DNA from 3 places in the Shewanella sp. 553 genome. Region 1 is predicted to be linked to each of the others. Evidence: predicted binding sites of a transcription regulator. Region 1 holds the regulator's gene; each other region holds the start of a gene.
The links. Region 1 encodes LexA, which represses DNA repair genes until DNA is damaged. Its sites were predicted from a motif close to TACTGTATNNNNATACAGTA; they were not measured.
Positions count from the first base shown of each region.

Region 1 (7,700 bases):
CGACTGGATAAAAGCGTACAACGGGACGATAAACAAGCCCCCACTGACCCCAACCATCAACAAGTCAAACATCAGTCGATAATGCGCTGTTGTGGCGATAAAGTCTCCCACACTATAAACCCACAAGGGATCTAACGGCGCTGGTGGAATAGCCCAGACTAAATCGAGGCCAAACAGGGTCAACCCAGCCATGCCTAAAGCCACGACACCTAACTCAACATGACCATAGGATAAGCGTTCACATAAAAAGGAGCCCACCGCGATACCCACCGAAAATAGCGCTAATAATAGCGACACTACGCTAGCATCAGAGGACAGATGTAACTTAGCAAAATAAGCAAATTGCGTTAGGTAAGTGGCACCGAGAAACCAAAACCAGCTAATGGCGATGATCGCCATCCAGATGCTTGGCGTCTTTCTCACCTGGGTAATGGCGCGCCATGTGTCAGATAAAGGAGCAAAACGAATTGGGGTTACGTCATGCTGTAGAGGCAAAGCCGGAATGGCACGACTGGCCAAATAACCACACAGGGAAAGTACAAAGACAATCAAGGCACTGGCGACAATCCCATGCGCACTCGTCATCAACAGCCCAGCGCTCAATGTGCCACTTAAAATAGCTAAAAATGTACCCATTTCGACCCAAGCATTACCCGTAACTAACTCTTCTTCGGCCAATACTTGCGGTAAGAGTGAATATTTTACCGGCCCGAAATAGGCCGACTGACAGCCAGTTAAAAATAACAGCAGTAACATCACCATGTAGCTTTGAGACAACATCGCCATCGCAGCGCACGACATGATAACCACTTCGAGTTGTTTGAGTCTGCGGATAAGCTTCGCCTTGTCCATATTGTCAGCGAGCATCCCGGCATGAGCTGAAAAAAGAAAGAAGGGTAAAATAAACAGGCCCGCGGCCAAATTGACAAATAAATTAATGCTGATTGGCAACTCATTGATCTGGCTATAAGCCACCATCAAGAGTAAAACATTTTTATAAATATTATCGTTTAATGCGCCTAAACATTGGGTGACAAAATAGGGCAAAAATCGTTTTGTTAACAGCATATTTGCTCCAGCTTGCCGCGACCTTAGGTTAGCCTAACCATTTAGACGGCAGTAGAGGATTATATAAGCCATTGCCAAGCTGTGGCCGTGCACAATAGACAAGGCTTAGCGCATCAGACACATCACCACCCGTGATGCATCTGGGCCAAAATAGTCAGCTTCTGTTTGCAACTCGACAAACCCCAATGCTAGGTATAAATGACGCGCTGGATTAGCTGGGTCCACAGTGAGCATTACCTGAGTGACCGACGGCGCCAAGTGATTAAGTGCATCGATTATAAAACGTTTGCCGATACCTCGGCCTTGGGCGAGTGTCTCCACGGCGACAGATAATATCCAACCTATATGCCGCAGCTCACTTGGCACCATTAGGATATAGCCAAGAAGACGATTATTGTGATCTATTGCAACACGCAAACCACTTGGCCAACAATCGAAACTCTGACGAAAAAAGAAATCCGGATAACAATGTTCGCCAAACACACGCTGTTCAAGCCGATAAACGCCGGCCAGTTCGCCCTTTTGCGCCGCACGCAGGGTAATATCAACGGGCTTATTCACTGACTAACAACTCATCCCAAGGTAAATGGGTCGAACCGACCACGATAAAATTAGGGTTTTCGAGCGATTCACGTTCGTTATAACTGAGCGGCTGCAGTTCAAGATCCATGATCTGCCCGCCCGCCTCTTCGACAATAATTTGTGCCGCGCCGGTATCCCACTCGCCAGTAGGGCCAATGCGTACATAACAATCGGCGCGCCCTTCGGCGACCAAGCAACTTTTAAGCGCTGCCCCGCCGAGCACCACTAGCTCACAATGTTTAGGCTGGTTCAGTAGCTTTAATACCGACTGCGGATCTTGGCGACGACTGACCGCCAAGCGCAATGAGCGCGAATCATCGAGTGTCAATTGACGACTGGCAATACGCTGCTCGCCTTTACTTGAGCGCTTATAAGCCCCCAGTCCCGCGATGGCATAATAAATCACCTCGGTCATGGGCACATAAACAATCCCCATAATGGGGCGATTATGCTCAACTAACGCGATGATCACCGAAAAGTCGCCGCTGCCAGCAATAAACTCTCCGGTGCCATCTAACGGATCGACCAGCCAATACCTGGGCCAATCGACGCGATCGGATAACGGGATGTCGGCATCTTCTTCAGATAACACAGGAATATCAGGAGTCAGCTGAGTCAGCGCAGCGGTGATAATTTGGTGCGCAGCGAGATCGGCAGACGTCACAGGGGTATTATCCGCCTTAATTTCTTTATCAAAGCTACCTTCAAGGTAAATATCTTTGATGGCCATTCCCGCTTCAACGGCGATGGCGATCACCTGTTCCACACACTCTTCTGGCTTCATCACAACTCCAACAACCTAGACAGGTAATGCATATATCCGAATTGAAATAACTATTTTAGTTTTAAATGCTTCTGGGCTAAAAACAAGGCACTCACACTTCTAGACTCTGAGAAGTCTTCCAATGCCAATAGCCCTGACCACTGTTCAAGCGGCCAAGAAACAACCTCTATTGGCTCGGGCTCATCGCCTTCAAGGCGACTCTCATACAGATCTTCTGCAATATAGATCTGCATCTTGCTGACAAAATAGCTGGGCGCCAGACTTAACTCCATCAAATGGGTTAATTTTTTAGCCCCAAAGCCTATCTCCTCCTGCAGCTCCCGATTAGCGGCTTGCTCAGGCGTCTCTCCCGGATCAACCAGCCCTTTGGGAAAGCCCAGTTCATAGCTGTGGGTTCCTGCGGCGTACTCTCTGCCCAGCAGCAGTTGCTCACCCAACACAGGGACCACCATTACGGCACCACGATTATTACCTTTCATACGTTCATACTGGCGCTCGACCTGATTAGAAAATTTCAGGTGCACTTGTTCAATTTGAAATAACCGACTCTGGGCAACAACTTGTGTATGTAATATCTGTGGCTTTTGGTCCGACATGAATGTCCCTGATAAAATGACGTTTGCATCACAGTTCAATCTTACTATGATGGGCCTAATCCACAACTCTCACGATAGAATTTTTTTACTGACCTTATGTTTCCTTGGGATAAAATCGATACTGTACTGCTTGATATGGATGGCACACTGCTAGATTTACACTTTGATAGCCATTTTTGGCTCAAGCTAGTGCCGCAAACCTTAAGTCACAGCAGAAACATCTCTCTAAATGAAGCTAATGTCTTGGTAGAACAAGCCTACGACCAAGTGGTTGGCACCTTGGATTGGTATTGCCTCGACTACTGGCAGCAACAACTGCAACTGGATATTGTGCAGCTGCAACGCACATTGGCCGACAGGATACAGTTACGCCAAGACAGCATGCCATTTCTACGCGCATTGACTCAAAAGCATAAAACCAGAATATTAGTGACCAATGCCCATCCTCAAAGCCTAGCTCTCAAACTAGAACACACAGAGCTCGCGCAAGGGTTAGACCATATGATCTCCAGCCATGAAACAGGTTTTGCTAAAGAGCACCCTCAATTTTGGTCTAGCTTATTTAACCAATATCAATTGCAACCCAGTCGGTGTTTATTTATCGATGACAGCGAAGCTATCTTACATGCCGCCAAACAAGCTGGAGTTGGGTATTTGCTTGGCATAAGCAATCCTGATAGTAAAAAGCCCCATAAAATATTTACCGACTTTCCCGCAATCCATGATTACCACCACCTGTTAGATGATCTTATCGCCAGTAAGCCATAATAGCTCCTCGCTCAATGACATAAGATAAGGATAAATGCAGGTGCATGGTGCAACCAAACCCTATAGCCTGCTTATTTGTTTCACCGCCCGAACTTGGCACTGAAATCGTCTCAACAGATAAGAGAGCAATCGCGCCACTCAGCGACACTCAATGAATCCTTTCCGTAAAATTAAATTCATAACATTGATTTAAATTAAAAAAGTCAGATTGCAATAAAAATAAATCTGCGACCTTATTTTCAGTTTTAAGCAAATCCCACCACATTGCCGACAAAAATATGCTTAATCCTTGCGCTACTTTAAATACTGTATATACTAACAGTTACTGTATGGAAAGACAGGATCTGTAATGAGACCATTAACCCCTAGACAAGCTGAAATATTAGAATTAATTAAACGCAATATTGCCGATACAGGCATGCCGCCTACCCGAGCTGAAATTGCTCGTCGCCTAGGCTTTAAAAGCGCCAATGCGGCCGAAGAGCACTTAAAAGCCTTAGCCAAAAAAGGCTGCATCGAAATAATGCCTGGGACCTCGCGAGGTATTAAGCTAACTCAAGAAGATGATAGCGAAGATCTTGGTTTACCACTGATTGGACAAGTCGCTGCCGGTGAACCCATTTTGGCCCAAGAACATGTTGAGCAACACTACAAAGTTGACCCAGCGATGTTTCGCCCAAGCGCTGATTTTCTCTTAAGAGTCCGCGGCGATAGCATGAAAAATATTGGTATTCTCGAAGGCGATCTACTTGCGGTGCATAAGGTGGAGCAAGCCAGTAATGGGCAGGTTGTCGTAGCTCGCGTCGAAGATGATGTCACAGTAAAGCGCTTTGAAAAGAAAGGTAATACTGTATATCTTCACGCCGAAAATGAAGAATATTCACCGATAGTCGTCGACCTATCTACCCAAAGCCTTAGCATCGAAGGGCTGGCCGTAGGTGTTATCCGCAACGGAGATTGGCAATGAATAATCTAATGGGTAATGCCCCGCGACATCCCGGCCTTTGGGTCGATATGAATAAGCAACACAAACCAACTCAGCACAGTACCATTGCGACATTATCGAGTCGTACCCAAGGTAAGCATGAGTTGCAAGCGCTAACACCGCAATTAGCAAGATTAAGCCAACAAGGCCAGTGGGTCGTACTGATTAGCCCACCGAATATTGGCTATAAGCAGATGCTCGCCGATGCGGGGGTACGCATGGATAGAATCTTATTAGTGCACACCAAAGATGAAGTTGAAGCACTGTGGGCGATGGAAAAAGCGCTTACTAGTGGTACATCCAGTGCGGTGATCAGTTGGACCCAAGCACTCGATGCTCGCGATTGCCGCCGCTTACAATTGGTCGCCAAAAGTACCCAGGCTCTAGGTGTTGTGATTGAAGATGATAATAGTCACTTACCTGTAACAGCCCTGACAGAGCAAGATCTGGGCTATCAACAAGCATCATTATTTAGTTCACTGCACTAGCATTACAGTTCAAACTTTCCATACTTAAGCCCCGCGAGGGGCTTTTTTGTTGCTGTTTTAAAAAAATTAAAAAAAAGTGATCTTGATCAATATTTAAACAGCGATTAAGTTAGTAATAGATATCAACGATTATTTGTTATATCCGAACAATTTAGTGGTCTGTTTCATTGGCCAACGAGTGTAGATCTCTCACTGCGTCCAATAAAGCGGAAATTAGCCTGATATAGTCAGCCGTAAGTGCAAGCGTGGTAACCACCAGCAATAACAACAGCAATACCACCAGCGCACTGTGAAGTCATCGTTGCTTTTTTGGGAACTGAAAAGTTTGCATAGAGCCGAGACATACTGTGTAACTTTTCTTTGTAGTTGCCTTCGCAATTGACAGAGGAGAAGTCTAGTGAAGCATCTGTGGTATAGCTTGCTCGGGTTATTACTAGCCCCACCCATATTCGCAGCCGATATGCCCCTTAATATGACACCAGGGGTAACTGAGATCAGTGGCAAGGTTTTTAGCCTTCACATGACCATTCTTTATATCTGTTGCGCTATCGGCATCATAGTGTTTGGGGTGATGATCTATTCCATCATTAACCATCGTCGCTCCAAAGGTGCGGTGGCTGCCAATTTTCATGAAAGCACTAAAGTCGAAATCGCTTGGACTATCGTCCCTTTTGTCATCTTGATCCTGATGGCGATCCCTGCCACTAAAACTCTTATCGCCATGGAAGACCCTAGCGATGCGGATATCACCATCAAGGTTACAGGTTCTCAGTGGAAATGGCATTACAGTTATTTTGATCACGATATCGAATACTACAGTTTACTCGCTACCCCAAGAGCACAAATTGAAGGCAGTGAAACGAAGGGCGAAAACTATCTATTAGAAGTCGACAAACCTCTAGTGCTTCCCGTTAATAAAAAAGTGCGTTTCTTGATGACGTCAGATGATGTGATCCATTCTTGGTGGGTGCCAGCCTTTGCGGTAAAAAAAGATGCTAACCCCGGTTTCATCAATGAAGCTTGGACCCGCGTGGATAAACCCGGCACGTACCGCGGCCAATGTGCTGAACTATGCGGTAAGGACCATGGCTTTATGCCCATAGTGGTTGAAGTGTTGTCTGAGGCCGATTTTGCTCTCTGGATCGATGAGCAAAAAAACCAAGCCACAATCGCCGCCGCCGCAACCGAAGCCTCGTTATCGCAAACCTTATCTATGGATGAACTGATGACCCAAGGTGAGCAGATATACATGGCACGCTGCGCCGCCTGCCACCAGCCAAATGGCATGGGACTTCCAGGAGTGTTCCCCGGATTAAAAGCCAGCGCCATTGCCACCGGCCCAGTCACAGCACATATCGATATTGTGGTTAATGGTAAGGCGGGCACCGCAATGCAAGCCTTCGCTGGACAGCTAACACCACAGGAGATAGCGGCTGTGGTGACATATGAGCGTAACGCTTGGGGCAATGATGTCGGTGATATCGTCCAAGCCGCTGACGTTAGTCAACATGGTCAATAGGGAGGCATGATGAATACAACAACGCGCGAAGCCAATATGGATGCCGCTCATATTGAAGAGTCTAACGAACACCACGAAGCTCACCCAACCGGCATAAAACGTTGGCTATTTACCACTAATCATAAAGATATCGGCACCTTATACCTATGGTTCAGCTTTATTATGTTTCTTACTGGCGGTGCCATGGCCATGGTGATCCGAGCCGAACTGTTTCAGCCTGGATTACAATTAGTCGAGCCCAACTTTTTTAATCAAATGACCACAGTGCACGGCTTGATCATGGTGTTTGGTGCCGTCATGCCCGCCTTTACAGGGCTTGCAAACTGGCTAATACCCATGATGATTGGCGCGCCCGATATGGCGCTACCACGGATGAATAACTGGAGCTTTTGGATTTTACCCTTCGCCTTTACCATATTATTAAGCTCACTCTTTATGGAAGGTGGTGGGCCCAACTTTGGTTGGACATTCTATGCTCCGCTATCCACCACTTATAGCCCCGATAGCACGGCACTGTTTGTATTTTCGATCCATATTATGGGGATCAGCTCCATCATGGGAGCCATCAACGTGGTGGTGACGATTGTGAATATGCGCGCCCCCGGCATGAGCTGGATGAAATTACCGCTATTTGTGTGGACCTGGTTAATCACCGCTTTCTTGTTGATCGCCGTCATGCCTGTGCTTGCTGGGGTGGTCACTATGGTACTGACGGATAAATATTTTGGCACCAGCTTCTTTGATGCAGCAGGTGGCGGCGATCCTGTGATGTTCCAACATATTTTCTGGTTCTTCGGCCACCCTGAAGTCTACATTATGATCTTACCTTCATTTGGTATCATATCGGCTATTGTGCCCGCCTTTAGTCGCAAACGTCTCTTTGGTTACTCCTCTATGGTTTATGCCACTG
Region 1 covers NZ_CM181701.1:107,923-115,622, reverse strand. Annotated here, with positions in the region: gene AC5YBZ_RS00535 (MFS transporter) at 1-1,068, opposite strand, end outside; gene AC5YBZ_RS00530 (GNAT family N-acetyltransferase) at 1,174-1,629, opposite strand; gene cysQ (3'(2'),5'-bisphosphate nucleotidase CysQ) at 1,622-2,434, opposite strand; gene nudE (ADP compounds hydrolase NudE) at 2,485-3,030, opposite strand; gene yrfG (GMP/IMP nucleotidase) at 3,127-3,798, shown strand; gene lexA (transcriptional repressor LexA) at 4,148-4,765, shown strand; gene AC5YBZ_RS00505 (cell division inhibitor SulA) at 4,762-5,271, shown strand; partial or broken gene coxB (cytochrome c oxidase subunit II) at 5,669-6,781, shown strand; gene ctaD (cytochrome c oxidase subunit I) at 6,800-7,700, shown strand, end outside.

Region 2 (7,700 bases), 1.9 Mb from region 1:
TGAGCATAATCGCTATCGAAAGTCGCATCGAAAATGACTCCAGAGTCACTTAAATGCGTGTGGGTCACACGGCCTATCTCTATGCCTCGAAATACAATGCTTGCACCCGATTGAATAGTATCTGCATCGCTGGCTTGCAGTGAGAAGCCTACGCCGCGAATGGCAGCATCTTTATCATCAAAAATGGTATAGTGTTGATTTGGTTCGGCTTGCAGACCGTTGGGATCGGAGGAAAAGCTAACGCCACCGGCTAAAATGGCTGACAGACTCTCTGTTTTTACTTTGATTCCCGCCAGTGACGCATCGACTGCTAAGCCTGAGACATTCCAAAATTGCGAGTTTTGTTTTACTAAATGTGTGTACTGTTTCTGTATGTATGCATTAAATAAAATGCGGTTATCATTGACTAAACGGTAACTGAAAATTTTACCGACAGGGATTTGACGATAAAAGATTAGCGAGCCGATATCGAGTGAGCCTAAGGTTGGGCTGCTTAATTGCACCATTAACCCGTCGGAGCCTGGGGCAACTGGTGGAGCCTGATCTTCGGCGATAAACTTTCGGCGTTCATTACCATTTCCAGGTTGAATGGCAATATAGTTACCGGAAAAAAGCGCATCGAGTCCTTCAACACCGGTAATTGAGGCTTTAGGCGTGACCAGCCAAAATTTGGTGTTGTCTTTTAAAAATGGAGTGGAGCGATAATCCATTAATAGATCGACATTCACCCCTTGCAGAGCATCATCGATACTAATGTCGACCACTTTACCGACGGTCAAACCTTGATAACGCACTAAGGTTTTACCGACATCGATACCAGTGGCACTTGGAAAATGGATACGCACATCGATACCCGATTCTCGGATACTCTTAACGCCCAGCCAAGCGCCCAGCGCTAGTGCGATGATAGGTAACAGCCAAATCGGCGAAAATAACTTCTTCTTTACCACTTTAGGTGTTTCAATTTTTGTCATCTTTCGCTTCCAATCGGTCCCAGAGTAAACGGGTGTCTAATACTTTTGCTGCCAGCTGTGTCAATAAGACGACTAAGGCAAACGCCGTAGCAGCCGGTGCAGGTTTGGCATCAAATATTTGCCCCATATTAACCAAAGCCGCCGTTATTGATATGACAAACAGATCTAACATCGACCAGCGACCAATCCATTCAATGATATGAAAGCCTGCCATTAATCTTTTTTTTGAAATTGGTAAACGATGACTTATGGCGAGCAGATAGGTCGCTAAACCGATAATTTTCAGCATAGGTACGAGAATACTGGCGGTAAATAAAATGATGGCAATAGGCCATAAGTCTAAATGGATTAAATGATTAATACCGCTAAAGATGGTGTCACGCCTGACTTGGCCTTGGCTAGTCATAATGGTGATTGGGTATAAGTTGGCTGGCACTAACAAAATGGCGGCGGTGAGCAACAGCGCCCAGCTTTTTTGGATGCTGGCGTAGTCTCGACTCTGTACGTACTGACCACAGCGTTGGCAATAGGTATCTTCAATTCGGCAAAGTTTTGCACAAGTAGGACAACTGGTGATCCCTGCAGCTTGTCCTTGCGAGTTGCGATGAGAGTTAGTCATTGAGCTGGTTCCACATATGCTCGATATCATATTCACGCTGCAAGAAAATAACCACAATGAATAAAATACTGAAGCAGAATGTCCCTATACCAAAATAGAGGTCGGTGTAGTCGGAGAGTTGAAACACGGAAACAAAGATACTGATCATGTATATCTCTAGCATTGTTAGCTCTGTCAACAGGCTATGCCAGCGCAGTAGTTGTTTATAAATATTACGAAAAAATGACTTTTTTATTTGATATTTAACGATTAAAATTTGTGCCAACACTGATAGGATAAGTAAACCAGGAGCGATAACCGCGGCGATCATAACCGCGATCCCCACTACCCAGTAGCCTTGAGATATCACCGACATCGCTCCTTCTACCACTGTCGTGGTACGCACGCTGCCCAAAAAATGCAGCTCTAATACAGGGAATATATTGGCGGGGAAATACAGTACCAAGGCGGTAATACATAAGGCGAGCATACCGTTGATAGAGCAATAGGGGGTGTCGTACAAATTACTATGGCAACGAGGGCAAAGGGCTCTTACCCCAATAGGAAGCGCCCGCTTGCTGACGATGAGGTCACAGGAGCGGCATAGGATAATGCTCTTATCTAACACGTTTCTATCGGAAGTAATGATGGGTATTCCTATCGTTTGGGAGCAAATAACATGGTGGTTGCCCCTAATTTCTTCAGATCCAAAAAGCTGTTGTACGCTGCAAGCGTTTAGCAATTGTGATAAGACAACATCACTATTGCTAACGAAATAATAGAACAAGATTCTATCAGATAAATTTGAACACTTGCATAACAACTTGTATTTATGAGATTCTACAACTGTATATAAAAACAGTGTGAGGGCAGGCATGGCAGTTATAACGAAATTTGTCGTAGTCAGAGAAGGGGTTGAGAAGATGACATTCACATCTAAAAAGGAGGCTGACGCCTTTGATAAGATGCTCGATATCGCAGATAATCTACTTCCTTTTATCGAACAGGCTCAGCTAGGACTCGATGATGATGCGATTGAGAAGCTCAGTTTCTATTTAGCCGAAAACAAAGATCAACTGATGGGCTTATTAAAGGGCGGTGCGGTGACGAAACCTGCAGCAGTAAAAAAAGCCAGTAAAAAAACCGAAGCAACAGCATAATTTATTAGGAAACCCTATGACATCCGTGTGTTATGACACTTTAGCTCGCCAAACCGAAGCATTATTCAGTGGCGAAGATAACCTTATCGCAGCCATGGCTAACTTTTCCGCATTGATCAATGACAACCTTGACGATATCAATTGGGCGGGATTTTATCTTGTTGAAGGCGAACAACTGATTTTAGGCCCGTTTCAAGGCAAGGTTGCCTGTACCCGCATTCCTATGGGGAGGGGGGTTTGTGGCACAGCAGCGCAAAGTAATACCACACAACGCGTGGCTGATGTTCACCAGTTTGCGGGCCATATCGCCTGTGATTCGGCGAGTAATTCTGAAATCGTCATTCCATTAAGGCGCGATGGTCAAGTGATTGCTGTGCTTGATATCGATAGCCCATCAATATCTAGATTTGATCAAGCCGACGAAAACGGCCTTGAATTAGTAGTAAAAAGTCTGGAAAAAGCTTTATTTGCTTAAACTAACACCAATTTTGCACAATTGATGGTCGCATTCATAGCTAGCAAGCTTATAATAGGCGGCTTAACGAATATCAAAATGCTGGGTGACATTTCATTACTTGAAATGAATACTTGGCGTTTGTTAAGTGTAATTGATAAGGTATGTTGGACGTAACGCTAACGGGTGTAGCTACACTAGGTGAGATAATGCCCGTTAACCGCCCCTAACAAATATGAACGACACGCCCGCCAACATTAAGTTGGGTGAGGTGATAGTCCCCTTTTTAAACTGTGGAAGTAATGATGGAATCAACAGAAAAGTTGACCGACACCAACGCTATTCTGGCGTATTTATATGAAACATTTCCTTTGTGCTTTATTGCTGAAGGTGAAACTAAACCGCTTAAAATTGGATTGTTTCAGGACTTGGCTGAAAGGTTAGCTGATGATTCTAAAGTCAGTAAAACTCAATTGAGAATTGCCTTACGTCGCTATACTAGTAGCTGGCGCTATCTTAAAGGCATCAAAGTTGGGGCACAGCGTGTCGACCTTGACGGCAATGAATGTGGTGAGCTAGAGCAAGAGCATATCGATCATGCACAAGCTACACTGAAAGAAAGTCAGGAAAAAGCCAAGGCTAAACGTCTAGCCAAAGCCGCAGCGAGTAAGGGCGACAATAATCAGCCTAAGGCTGAAAAGAAGCCATTTAAAAAGCCTGCGCCTAAGCGTAAACCCACTGCGGTTAAAGTCGCTAAACCAGAAGTTGCAGTACAAAATTTAACACCTGCGGTATTAGGCGAGTTGAAACCAAATCAACGTGTCAATGTCAAACTAGGTAAATCGCCAGTATCAGGTGTCGTACTTGACATCAAAAAAGAAGATATACAAGTGCAGTTAGATTCAGGATTAACCATCAAAGTGAAGGTTGAACATATCCTGCTATAACTGTTTCATTGTAAAAGGAGTAACTTGTTGATGCGAAAACTAACTCTGGTAGCTTCAATTGCCAGCATTTTTGTAGGATTCTCGGCTTGGGCATTGACGCCTACAATTCCATCAAGCGAGTTGCCCTCTCTGAATCAAGAGCCACAACATAAAGTGGCGAGTAAGCGAGTGGCGGACACCTATGCGCGTAATCACTATCATCGTTTCGATTTTGATGATGCGTTTGCTGCGCAGGTGTTCGACCGCTATTTAAAGCAACTCGACTACCGTCGTAATGTGTTATTACAAAGTGATGTCGATAGCTTTAAGGTCTACGCTACAGAATTTGACGACATGCTCAAAAGTGGTGACTTGACTGCCGCCTATAAGATGTTTGATCTGGTGCAGCAACGTCGTTATGACCGTTTTGCCTATGCGTTAGCCCTGCTTGATACCGAAATTGACTTTAATGTTCCTGGTGACAACTATCAGTATGATAGAGAAGAAGCTGCTTAGCCCAAAGATGAAGCAGAGCTTAATGAGCTTTGGCGTCAACGGGTAAAATATGATGCCCTCAATCTTAAACTTACTGGTAAAACGTGGGATGAAATTGTTGACGTGTTAGAAAAGCGTTACAACAACGCCATCAAACGTCTGAGTCAGACCAAAAGCGAAGATGTCTTTCAAGGTGTGATGAATGCCTTTTCTCGCTCGGTAGAACCACATACTAGCTACCTTTCTCCGCGTAACGCAGAACGTTTCCAAATGGAAATGAACCTGAGCCTTGAAGGCATAGGCGCGGTGCTGCAGATGGATGAAGATTACACTGTGATTAAAAGTTTGGTCGCTGGTGGTCCTGCGGCCAACAGTGAAAAACTCTCCCCTGAAGATCGCATTGTAGGTGTTGGCCAAGAAGGAAAAGAGATAGTCGATGTGATTGGTTGGCGTCTCGATGATGTTGTTGAACTCATTAAAGGGCCAAAAGGCAGTAAAGTGGTACTGCAAGTCTTACCTAAGAAAGGCGGTTCTTCAGCTAAACCTACTTATGTGACTATTGTTCGGGATAAAATTCGCCTAGAAGATCGCGCAGCGACCTCCGAGGTGATTGAGCCTTCAAGCGGAGATTACGCTGGTCGTAAAGTTGGTGTCATTAAGATCCCTGGCTTTTACATGAACCTGTCACAAGACGTGCTTAAAGAGCTGACTAAACTTAAACAAGAAAACGTTGAAGGGGTTGTCATAGATCTGCGTGGCAACGGTGGCGGCGCGTTAACTGAAGCCACCTTGTTAACCGGCTTGTTTATTGAGCAAGGTCCTGTGGTGCAAATTCGTGATGCGAATGGCCGAGTTTCACAAAATCGTGATAATGATGGCCGCGTTGCTTATTCTGGTCCATTGACTGTGATGGTCGATCGTTACAGCGCATCGGCATCTGAAATTTTTGCCGCCGCGTTGCAAGATTATGATCGTGCACTTATCGTCGGTGAGTCGACTTTTGGTAAAGGCACAGTACAGCAGCATAAAAGCCTTGGGCGTATCTATGATATGTACGATAAACCGATTGGCCATGTGCAATACACCATCGCTAAGTTTTATCGTATCGATGGTGGCAGCACCCAAATTAAAGGGGTCACGCCCGATATTCCTTTCCCTAGCGCCTTAGAGCCAGGTGAATATGGTGAAGCGGAAGAAGATAATGCATTACCGTGGGATAAGGTGCCAATGGCGCAATACAGCACCCTAGGTGACATTAATCCGAATTTGGTGGTTAATTTAGATGGCCGCCATCAACAGCGCATTAAGCAAGATGTCGAATTTAGTTATATTTATCAGGATATTGCTGAATTCAAGAAAAGCCATAAAGAAACCAGTGTCTCTTTGGTGGAAAAAGAACGTATTGCCGAACGTGAGGCTAATGATAGTAAGCAGTTAGCACGTTTAAACGAACGCCGCGCTGCAAAAGGCTTAGCACCACTGACATCGCTTGACGATGCCGATGATGAGATGACATTACCCGATGCATTCTTAGACGAAACCGTGTATATCACTCTTGATATGGTCGACATGGAACAGATGGCTAAAAATCAGTCTAAGTAATCGACTTAGCAAAATGAAAAACGCGCTATTGGCGCGTTTTTTTTATCAAATTTTAAGTGATAAGAGGAACTGTGATGACGCAAGTTCGAGCGAAATACCTAAAAGATTACCGTGCGCCAGACTTTACTATCACCCATGTAGCGCTTGACTTTGTGTTGGCTGGTAGCGAGACCAGAGTGACGGCAACTAGCCAAGTACGGCGTCTAAATGACAACGCGACTTCCTTACGACTCGATGGTGAAGCGCTGTCGATTGAAACCTTGACCGTCAATGGTAAGCCGTATCCTTATCAAGTCGAAGAGGGTCTGTTGTGGCTGGAAAATGTCGGCGCCGAATTTGAACTGCAAGTGATCACCCGCCTTGACCCGGGCACAAATTCAGCCCTCGAAGGCCTTTATATGTCAGATGGCGCCTACTGTACTCAATGTGAGGCGCAGGGGTTTAGACGCATCACTTACTTTCTCGATCGCCCCGATGTGTTAGCGATTTACACTGTGCGGATCGAAGCCGACAAGCAAGCGTTTCCTTATTTGCTCAGTAACGGTAATAAAGTAGAAACTGGTGAGCTTGATGGTGGTCGTCATTTTGTCCGCTGGCAGGATCCGTTTCCAAAACCTGCTTATTTATTTGCTCTGGTAGCAGGCGATTTCGATGTATTACAAGATAGTTTTGTGACCCAAAGCGGTCGCGAAGTTGCACTGCAAGTCTTTGTGGATAAAGGTAACTTACATAAATCCCATCATGCGATGGCATCACTTAAAAAGTCCATGGCTTGGGATGAGCAGCGTTTTGATTTGGAATACGATCTCGATATCTACATGATTGTTGCTGTCGATTTTTTCAATATGGGCGCAATGGAAAATAAAGGCCTAAACGTGTTTAACACCAAGTACGTGTTGGCCGACACCGCATCGGCAACGGATGATGATTATCATGGCATTGAGTCTGTGGTTGCCCATGAGTATTTTCATAACTGGACCGGCAATCGCATCACCTGTCGTGATTGGTTTCAATTAAGCTTGAAAGAGGGGTTAACCGTTTTTCGAGATCAAGAATTTAGCTCAGACGTTGGTTCACGGGCAGTTAATCGTATTCATGCTATTAAGGTCATTAAAAATCAACAGTTTGCCGAAGATAGCGGCCCGATGGCTCATGCCATTCGTCCCGAATCGGTAATTGAGATGAATAATTTTTATACCGTGACGGTATATAACAAGGGGGCTGAAGTGATCCGCATGATGCACACCTTGTTAGGTGAAACCGGCTTTCAGGCTGGGATGAAATGTTATGTTGAACGTCATGATGGTCAGGCGGTCACCTGTGACGATTTTGTGGCAGCGATGGAGCATGCCAGCGGCGTCGATTTAAACCAGTTTAGACGTTGGTACAGTCAATCGGGAACGCCCTTGGTCACAGTCAAAGAGGAATATGATTCTGGGGCGAAGCAATATCGCTTACATATTTCGCAGCGTACATTGCCTACCGCAGAGC
Region 2 covers NZ_CM181701.1:2,205,044-2,212,743, reverse strand. Annotated here, with positions in the region: gene AC5YBZ_RS09990 (PqiB family protein) at 1-974, opposite strand, end outside; gene AC5YBZ_RS09985 (paraquat-inducible protein A) at 961-1,593, opposite strand; gene AC5YBZ_RS09980 (paraquat-inducible protein A) at 1,586-2,200, opposite strand; gene AC5YBZ_RS09975 (YebG family protein) at 2,448-2,732, shown strand; gene AC5YBZ_RS09970 (GAF domain-containing protein) at 2,749-3,207, shown strand; gene proQ (RNA chaperone ProQ) at 3,492-4,133, shown strand; partial or broken gene prc (carboxy terminal-processing peptidase) at 4,164-6,209, shown strand; gene pepN (aminopeptidase N) at 6,284-7,700, shown strand, end outside.
Region 2: the regulator LexA is predicted to act here: its motif matches at 2,417-2,436, upstream of AC5YBZ_RS09975 (YebG family protein).

Region 3 (7,700 bases), 1.3 Mb from region 1:
CTAAAACCCGAGATCCATCTGTGCAGCATTAAATTCATCTTCACTGTCAGCGCTGACAGCAGCACTCTCTAACCCCACTGATACGCCGAGCAAGCGGATGCCGCGTCCCTCTTGGCGTGCTAACGCTTGCGATAACAGGTCATAAAACAATTTCACCGACACCTGATCGCTGCGATGCTCTATCGTGGTCTGTTTAAAATCATCAAATTTAAGTTTAACCACTTGCTTATGAATACGCCGCGTCGACGCGCTGCGACTAATGCGTGCCCCTAACTCTTGGATAAGTTGCGGCATAACCGATTCACACTGCTCCAAGGTATAGATATCCTTGGCCAGCGTTGTTTCGACTCCCACCGACTTGCGTTCCCGATGAGGTGAAATACTGCGATTATCGATCCCTTGTGCTCGCTCGGCTAAGACACCACCAAACTTACCGAAACGCTCGATTAACGCCGTTTTAGAACACTGCTGCACATCCAAACAGGTGTTTAATCCCATCTGCGCTAACTTGGCGGCAGTGACTTTTCCCACTCCGGGGATCTTTATCAGGGGTAAGGTTTTAACAAATTCGGTTATGGCATCCGGGGTGATCACATATTGGCCATTGGGTTTATTGAGATCGGAGGCAATTTTGGCTAAAAATTTAACTGGGGCTATCCCAGCCGATGCAGTGAGACCTGTAAGGTCAAATATCTCTTGCCTAATCGCTTCTGCAATTAAGGTCGCAGAGCCTTTATGGGCATCGCAATCGGTGACATCGAGGTAGGCTTCATCGAGCGATAAGGGTTCGACTAATTCGGTATAGCGATTAAAGACGCTGCGGATCTGAGTGGAGACCGCTTTATACACATCCATTCGACCCGGCACCAAAATTAAATCGGGACACAACTTTAAGGCATAGGCTGAGGCCATAGCCGAGCGTACACCAAATTGCCGAGCCTGATAATTACAGGTACTGATCACCCCGCGGCGATCGCTGCGCCCGCCCACGGCTATCGGCTTGTCTCTTAACTCGGGAAAATCTCGCATTTCAACTGCCGCATAAAAGCAGTCCATGTCCACATGAATAATCTTTCTCAATGGGCATTACCTCCACCCGCAAGAATACTGTATATTTAAACAGTGCACAAACACTTATCCATGCCAACTCACCTAAACCTGCCACGGCAGTAGGCTTAAAGGCCCTACCGCCTTAAGCGTAAACAAAAAACCACAGCATTATGCTGTGGCTTAGATCTAACGTTTTAGCTATCAGCTACTTTTATCCGCCATGATTAGAACAACCAGAGTGAACTTGGAGCAATTCAAATAACCGCGACTTGCACTACCTTAGTTGCAGCCCACAGCTTATAACCTTACATCTTAGACTGCAGGTAATTTTGCAGCCCAATTTTATCGATGAGACCCAGTTGTTTCTCTAACCAATACATGTGATCTGACTCGGTTTCCTCAAGTAATACCTCGAGCAATTCGCGTGAGACATAATCTTTGTGGGCTTCACATAAGGCGATGGCTTTGCGCAGGTTATCGGCAACTTGATACTCATAGTTAAGATCATTTTGCAGCATCTCTTGCGGATCTTTACCTATGTGCAGTGCTTCGCGGCTGGCTACATCGGGTGTGCCCTCGAGAAACAGTATGCGCTCAACCAACTTTTTGGCATGTTCACGTTCATCATCTGACTCATGGGAAATGCGCTCATGAAGCTCGGTTAAGCCCCAATCATCGTACATCAGCCCGTGAACAAAATATTGATCCATCGCCGACAATTCGCCAGTAAGTAATTGATTAAGTGTATTAATAATGTCTTGATTTCCTTTCATCCTAAACTCCTACTCTGACTCTATCTGCGCTTGTAAATAGTTCTGGATCCCTGTCATCTTAATCAAGTCTTGCTGCGCTTCAATCCAATCGAGGTAGGTCTCTTCATCTTCGAGTAGATCTTCTAGGATTTCACGGCTGACATAATCTTGCTCAGACTCACAAAGGCTGATCACGTTACGTAGTTCACTCAATTGTGCTTTAAGCATGGTTTTATCGCATTGCAGCATCTCTTGCGGGTTTTCACCAATATGCAGTTTTTCAAGTTGCTGCAGATTAGGCAGACCTTCGAGAAACAGTACCCGCTCGATCAACTTGTCGGCGTGTTTCATGTCCTGAATCGACTTTTTATAACATTTTTCGTTGAGCTCTTCTAAACCCCAATTTTTGTACATACGCGCATGCAAAAAATATTGGTTAATGGCGGTAAGCTCAAATGTCAAAATCTTATTGAGATGCCGAATGACATTCGGATGACCTTTCATAGCAATTATCCTTATATTCTATGAGAAACGGTAGCAGGCTGACGACGTAAACTAACACCGACATAGCATAAGTCTGATGCGCTTACACAACATTACCCCGTTAGGGAATAACACCCTCAAGCTACTGGATCGTGGCAAGGAATACAATGTTACCCTTAGACTGGGGAGTGAACTTATTAGCCCAAACCTTAACTCTAATAGGATCACAGTATAGTATATGGCACTAATCTTAGGCTGAAAGCCCCGTGAATGAGAGTCATAGAAGGCAATAAAAAAGGCACCGCTATCGGTGCCTTTGTTACATCAAATTGAGGTGTTATATGATGCGGTCTTGATTATATTTGTTGCTGCGTTCTTCTTCAGCCATTTTCGCCTTGCGCTTGTCGCACGGATCATCGCAATCACACGCTTTGTCGATGCCTAAGGCGCCTAATCCACCACAGCTACCGGCAACCGCTTTCTGCTTCACGATATAACCAACCGACATTAATACAAAAAACAGCAGTAATACCACAAAAGCCGCTAAAAAAGTGCCCATCATATACTCCAAATGCACACCGCCTACTGGGCAGACAATATGCGTCAATAATCAATTGGGTGAACTGCCAAACAGCGATGATGCCTATGACAGATCTAATATTGTATCACAAGCCAACAAAAGGCTTAAACGCATCGCTGTAATAGACCTTGAAACCGTCAGGCTGCTTTTCTATTAGCATGATGGCAAGATTGTGCTCTTGGGCTAAGGCTAATGAGTCTTCGGTGCCCATCACCATCATGGCCGTCGCGTAGCCGTCGGCTATCATACACTGCTTGTGTAGCACAGTCACAGAAGCGAGACGATGATTGACCGGATAACCAGTTCTTGGGTCGATTATATGGGTGAAGCGTTGACCCTCTTCTTCGTAATAATTACGGTAATCACCTGAGGTTGCCATCGCCATATTACCTGGCGCTATCACCTGCTGCACCTGACGTTCATCGACATCGGGCTGCTCAATGGCAATACGCCATGGACTACCATCGGCTTTGGTGCCGTACAGGCTCACTTCTCCGCCTATCTCCACCAAATAACCTTTAGGTTGATATTTAGCTAAAAGGCTAGCCACTTTATCGACCCCAAACCCCTTAGCAATGGAGGATAAATCGACATACAGGTCAGGATTATCTTTATTGAGTTTCACGCCATCGATGCTTAAATGCTCGATACCCGTTTTAGCTTTGGTCTGCGCTATCAGCTCACTGCTAGGCACTTTGACGGGGCGCTTGTCGGGGCCAAACCCCCACAAGTTCACCAGCGGACCCAGTGTGATATCTAACGCACCATCGGTGCTCTGATATAAGTCGATCCCGGCCTGAATCACATAAGCCGTATCTGGTGAGACCTCGATAGTGCTAGCCAATGCCATCTGATTAAAACGTGACAGTTCGGAGTTACTTCGATAGGTCGACATCTGGTTGTTGACTTTTTCTAGTGCCAGCTCAATTTCGGCCTGCAAAAGCTGCTCATTTGGCACCTGTTCACCACTGACCAACTTGATGTGATAGGTGGTGCCCATGGTTTGGCCTGATAGCGAGATCATGGGAGCCGCTTGGTTACAAGCAGAAACAAAAAAGGCTAGCCCAATTAAGACTAACCTATTGATAAAGGTCTTCAACATATTGACCGTATTCCTTAATAATCAATCAGATTAACAACAATGGATTTCACCACAGCACGCCTAAGCGCCCTGGGTGAAATCACATAATGCTGATTCGATATTATCACAAGAACCTGCGATTAACCGCCGAAGTCATCCAATAAGATGTTTTCATCTTCAACGCCCAAATCTTTTAGCATACCGATAACGGCCGCGTTCATCATTGGAGGACCACACATGTAGTACTCACAATCCTCAGGCGCTTCATGGTCGCGTAGGTAGTTTTCATACAAGACGTTATGAATAAAACCTGTGTAACCATCCCAGTTATCTTCTGGCTGTGGATCTGACAAGGCAACATGCCACACAAAGTTAGGGTTCTCTGCTGCTAGGCCGTCAAAATCTTCAACATAGAACATTTCACGCTTAGAACGTGCACCGTACCAGAAGCTGATCTTACGCTTAGACTTAAGACGTTTGAGCTGGTCAAAGATGTGTGAACGCATTGGGGCCATACCTGCACCACCACCGATAAAGACCATCTCTGCATCGGTATCTTTAGCGAAGAACTCACCAAATGGACCAGAAATAGTTACCTTATCGCCCGCTTTCAGGCTCCAGATGTACGACGACATCTTACCGCAAGGCAAGCTCAAGTTACGTGGAGGCGGCGTAGCAATACGCACGTTCAACATGATGATACCTTCCTCTTCAGGATAGTTCGCCATGGAGTACGCACGAATGGTTTCTTCGTCCACTTTTGATTCAAGATTAAAGAAGCCAAAATGTTCCCAATCACCACGATATTCTGCTGGTACATCAAAATCAGCATATTTTACATGGTGAGCAGGCGCTTCAATCTGAATATAACCACCAGCGCGGAAAGGCACTGATTCGCCATCAGGAATTTGCAGCTTAAGCTCTTTAATGAAGGTCGCTTTGTTATCGTTAGAGATAACTTCACAATCCCACTTCTTAATACCGAAGATCTCTTCTTCTAGTTCGATCTCCATATCGGCTTTCACGTTTACCTGACACGATAAACGGCAACCGTTACGGGCATCGCCTTTAGAGATATGGTCGCGCTCTGTTGGCAGAATATCGCCACCACCCGACTTAACGATCACTTTACACTGACCACAAGAGCCACCGCCACCACAAGCCGATGAAACGAAGATACCGTTTTCAGCGAGTGCGCCAAGTAGTTTGCCACCAGCACTGGTTTTAATTGCTTTGCCAGCATCATCATTGATGCCAATTGTGATATCACCACTTGGGACTAATTTTGATTTGGCAAATAAAATAACCAATACCAACACTAGTACAATGGCAGTAAACATACTCACACCGAGATAGACGTCGATTGGAGTAGATTCAATAATACCCATGAACTTATCCTTTAAGGTTCAAAATCTGAAGCCGTTAAGGTGTCTCTTTACAGAGACACACCTGAGAACGACATAAAACCTAACGCCATTAAACCCGCGGTAGCAAAGGTAATACCTAAACCACGTAGACCATCAGGTACATCAGCATACTTTAACTTCTCACGGATACCGGCCAGCAACACAAGTGCCAATGCCCAACCGATACCAGAACCGACACCAAACACTAAACTTTCGGTCAAGTTGTAGTCACGCTCAACCATGAAAGATACCGCACCAAAAATCGCACAGTTTACCGTGATCAACGGCAGGAAGATGCCTAACGCGTTGTATAGCGGTGGGAAGTACTTATCCAGTGCCATCTCAAGGATCTGCACTAAGGCGGCGATCACACCGATAAAGGTGATGAACTTCAAGAAGCTCAAATCAGCATCAGGAACACCAGCCCAAGCAAGTGCACCAGGGGCTAAGATCCCTTGATAGATAATTTGGTTAACGGGTACAGAAATCGCCAGTACCACAATAACGGCAACACCTAAGCCCATGGCGGTGGTCACTTTCTTCGATACAGCCAAGAAAGTACACATACCAAGGAAGAAGGATAACGCCATGTTTTCAATGAAAACAGAACGGACTAAAAGACTAATATAATGTTCCATAGCGCTTACCCTTTTGCTTCTACTTGATCAGGCTTCATAGTACGGATAATCCAGATCAGTGCAGCAATCAGGAAGAACGCACTCGGCGGTAGCAACAACAAGCCGTTTGGCTGATACCAACCACCGTCAGAAATCTTACTTAAGATCTCAACGCCAAATAGAGAACCGTTACCAAACAGCTCACGAATGAAGCCGACTGATAACAGGATGGCACCATAGCCTAAACCATTACCGATACCATCCATGAAACTCATCATTGGCGGTGTCTTCATCGCATAGGCTTCAGCGCGGCCCATTACGATACAGTTGGTAATAATCAAACCCACGAATACCGACAGCTGCTTGGCAACGTCATAGGCATAAGCTTGCAAGACTTGGTCTACCACGATAACCAGCGACGCGATAATCGTCATCTGCACGATAATACGCACACTGCTTGGAATGTGGTTACGGATCATCGAGATGAATAAGTTAGACAAGGCCGTTACTGCAGTCAGTGCAATGGTCATCACTAATGCTGTTTCCATCTTACTGGTCACAGCCAAAGCACTACACACACCCAAGATCTGCAACGCAATCGGGTTGTTACTAATAATAGGTCCAGTCAGAACCTGTTTAAGTTCTTTAGCGTTAGCCATTAGCTTAGCCCTCCGTTGCGCGCCTTTTCAATAAAGCGAGCATAACCTTCTTCACCCAACCAAAACTCGAGTGAATACTGCACACCATTACTGGTTAGGGTCGCACCCGATAGTGCGTCAACACCGTGTACCGAGTTTGCAATAGCTGGGTTTTTGGTCACTTTAATCGCCAGGTCGCCCTGCTCGTCATAAAGTTTTTTACCTTCCCACTTAGCAATCCACTGCGGGTTTTGCACTTCGCCACCTAGACCTGGAGTTTCCCCTGCCCCGGTAAAGTCGTAATAAACTAAACTACGTACAGTGTTAAGATCAGCTTCTACCGCTAAGAAAGCATACATGGTTGACCATAGACCATAACCTTTCACAGGAATGATCACGGTTTTCAGCTCACCTTTATCGTCATTTACTAAGTAAACCACGCCGGTGTTAGCCACATTTTTAACCGATGCAATATCATTTTTAGGTTTAAATGAGGTCTCAGGGTTACGGGCTGCTTTATCGGCATCGAAGGTGTTGGCATCGCCTTCAACCCACTCTCCCGACTTAAGATCGACCAGCTTAGCTTCTACATACTTATTGTAAGTGGCTAAGATTTGATCTTTCTCAACGCTACCTGACTTAGTGTCCACCAGGCCTGCAGCTTCAAGAATGTATTTTTGCTTATCAAGCAGCTTGTTTTCTTGTTGAGTCGGCTTTAGCAGTACCGCTGCGGTCGATACAAATACCGAGCAGATGAAACATAATCCAACAACAACAAACAGTGTTCTACCGAACGAATCTTTATTATTAGCCACGTGCAATCCTCCGCTTGATATTCGACTGAACCACGAAATGGTCAAATAATGGAGCAAACAGGTTCGCGAACAAGATGGCCAACATCATGCCTTCAGGGAAAGCAGGGTTGATAACACGAATGAACACCGCCATAGCACCGATAAGGATACCGTAAGCCCATTTGGCATTATTAGTGAATGACGCAGAAACCGGGTCTGTCGCCATAAACATCATACCGAACGCAAAGCCACCTAACACCAAGTGCCAGTACCAAGGCATAGCAAACATAGGGTTAGTG
Region 3 covers NZ_CM181701.1:2,856,085-2,863,784, forward strand. Annotated here, with positions in the region: gene dinB (DNA polymerase IV) at 1-1,080, opposite strand; gene bfr (bacterioferritin) at 1,356-1,823, opposite strand; gene bfr (bacterioferritin) at 1,833-2,306, opposite strand; gene nqrM ((Na+)-NQR maturation NqrM) at 2,623-2,844, opposite strand; gene AC5YBZ_RS12630 (FAD:protein FMN transferase) at 2,951-3,967, opposite strand; gene nqrF (NADH:ubiquinone reductase (Na(+)-transporting) subunit F) at 4,087-5,334, opposite strand; gene nqrE (NADH:ubiquinone reductase (Na(+)-transporting) subunit E) at 5,382-5,990, opposite strand; gene AC5YBZ_RS12645 (NADH:ubiquinone reductase (Na(+)-transporting) subunit D) at 5,996-6,628, opposite strand; gene AC5YBZ_RS12650 (Na(+)-translocating NADH-quinone reductase subunit C) at 6,628-7,422, opposite strand; gene AC5YBZ_RS12655 (NADH:ubiquinone reductase (Na(+)-transporting) subunit B) at 7,415-7,700, opposite strand, start outside.
Region 3: the regulator LexA is predicted to act here: its motif matches at 1,106-1,125, upstream of dinB (DNA polymerase IV).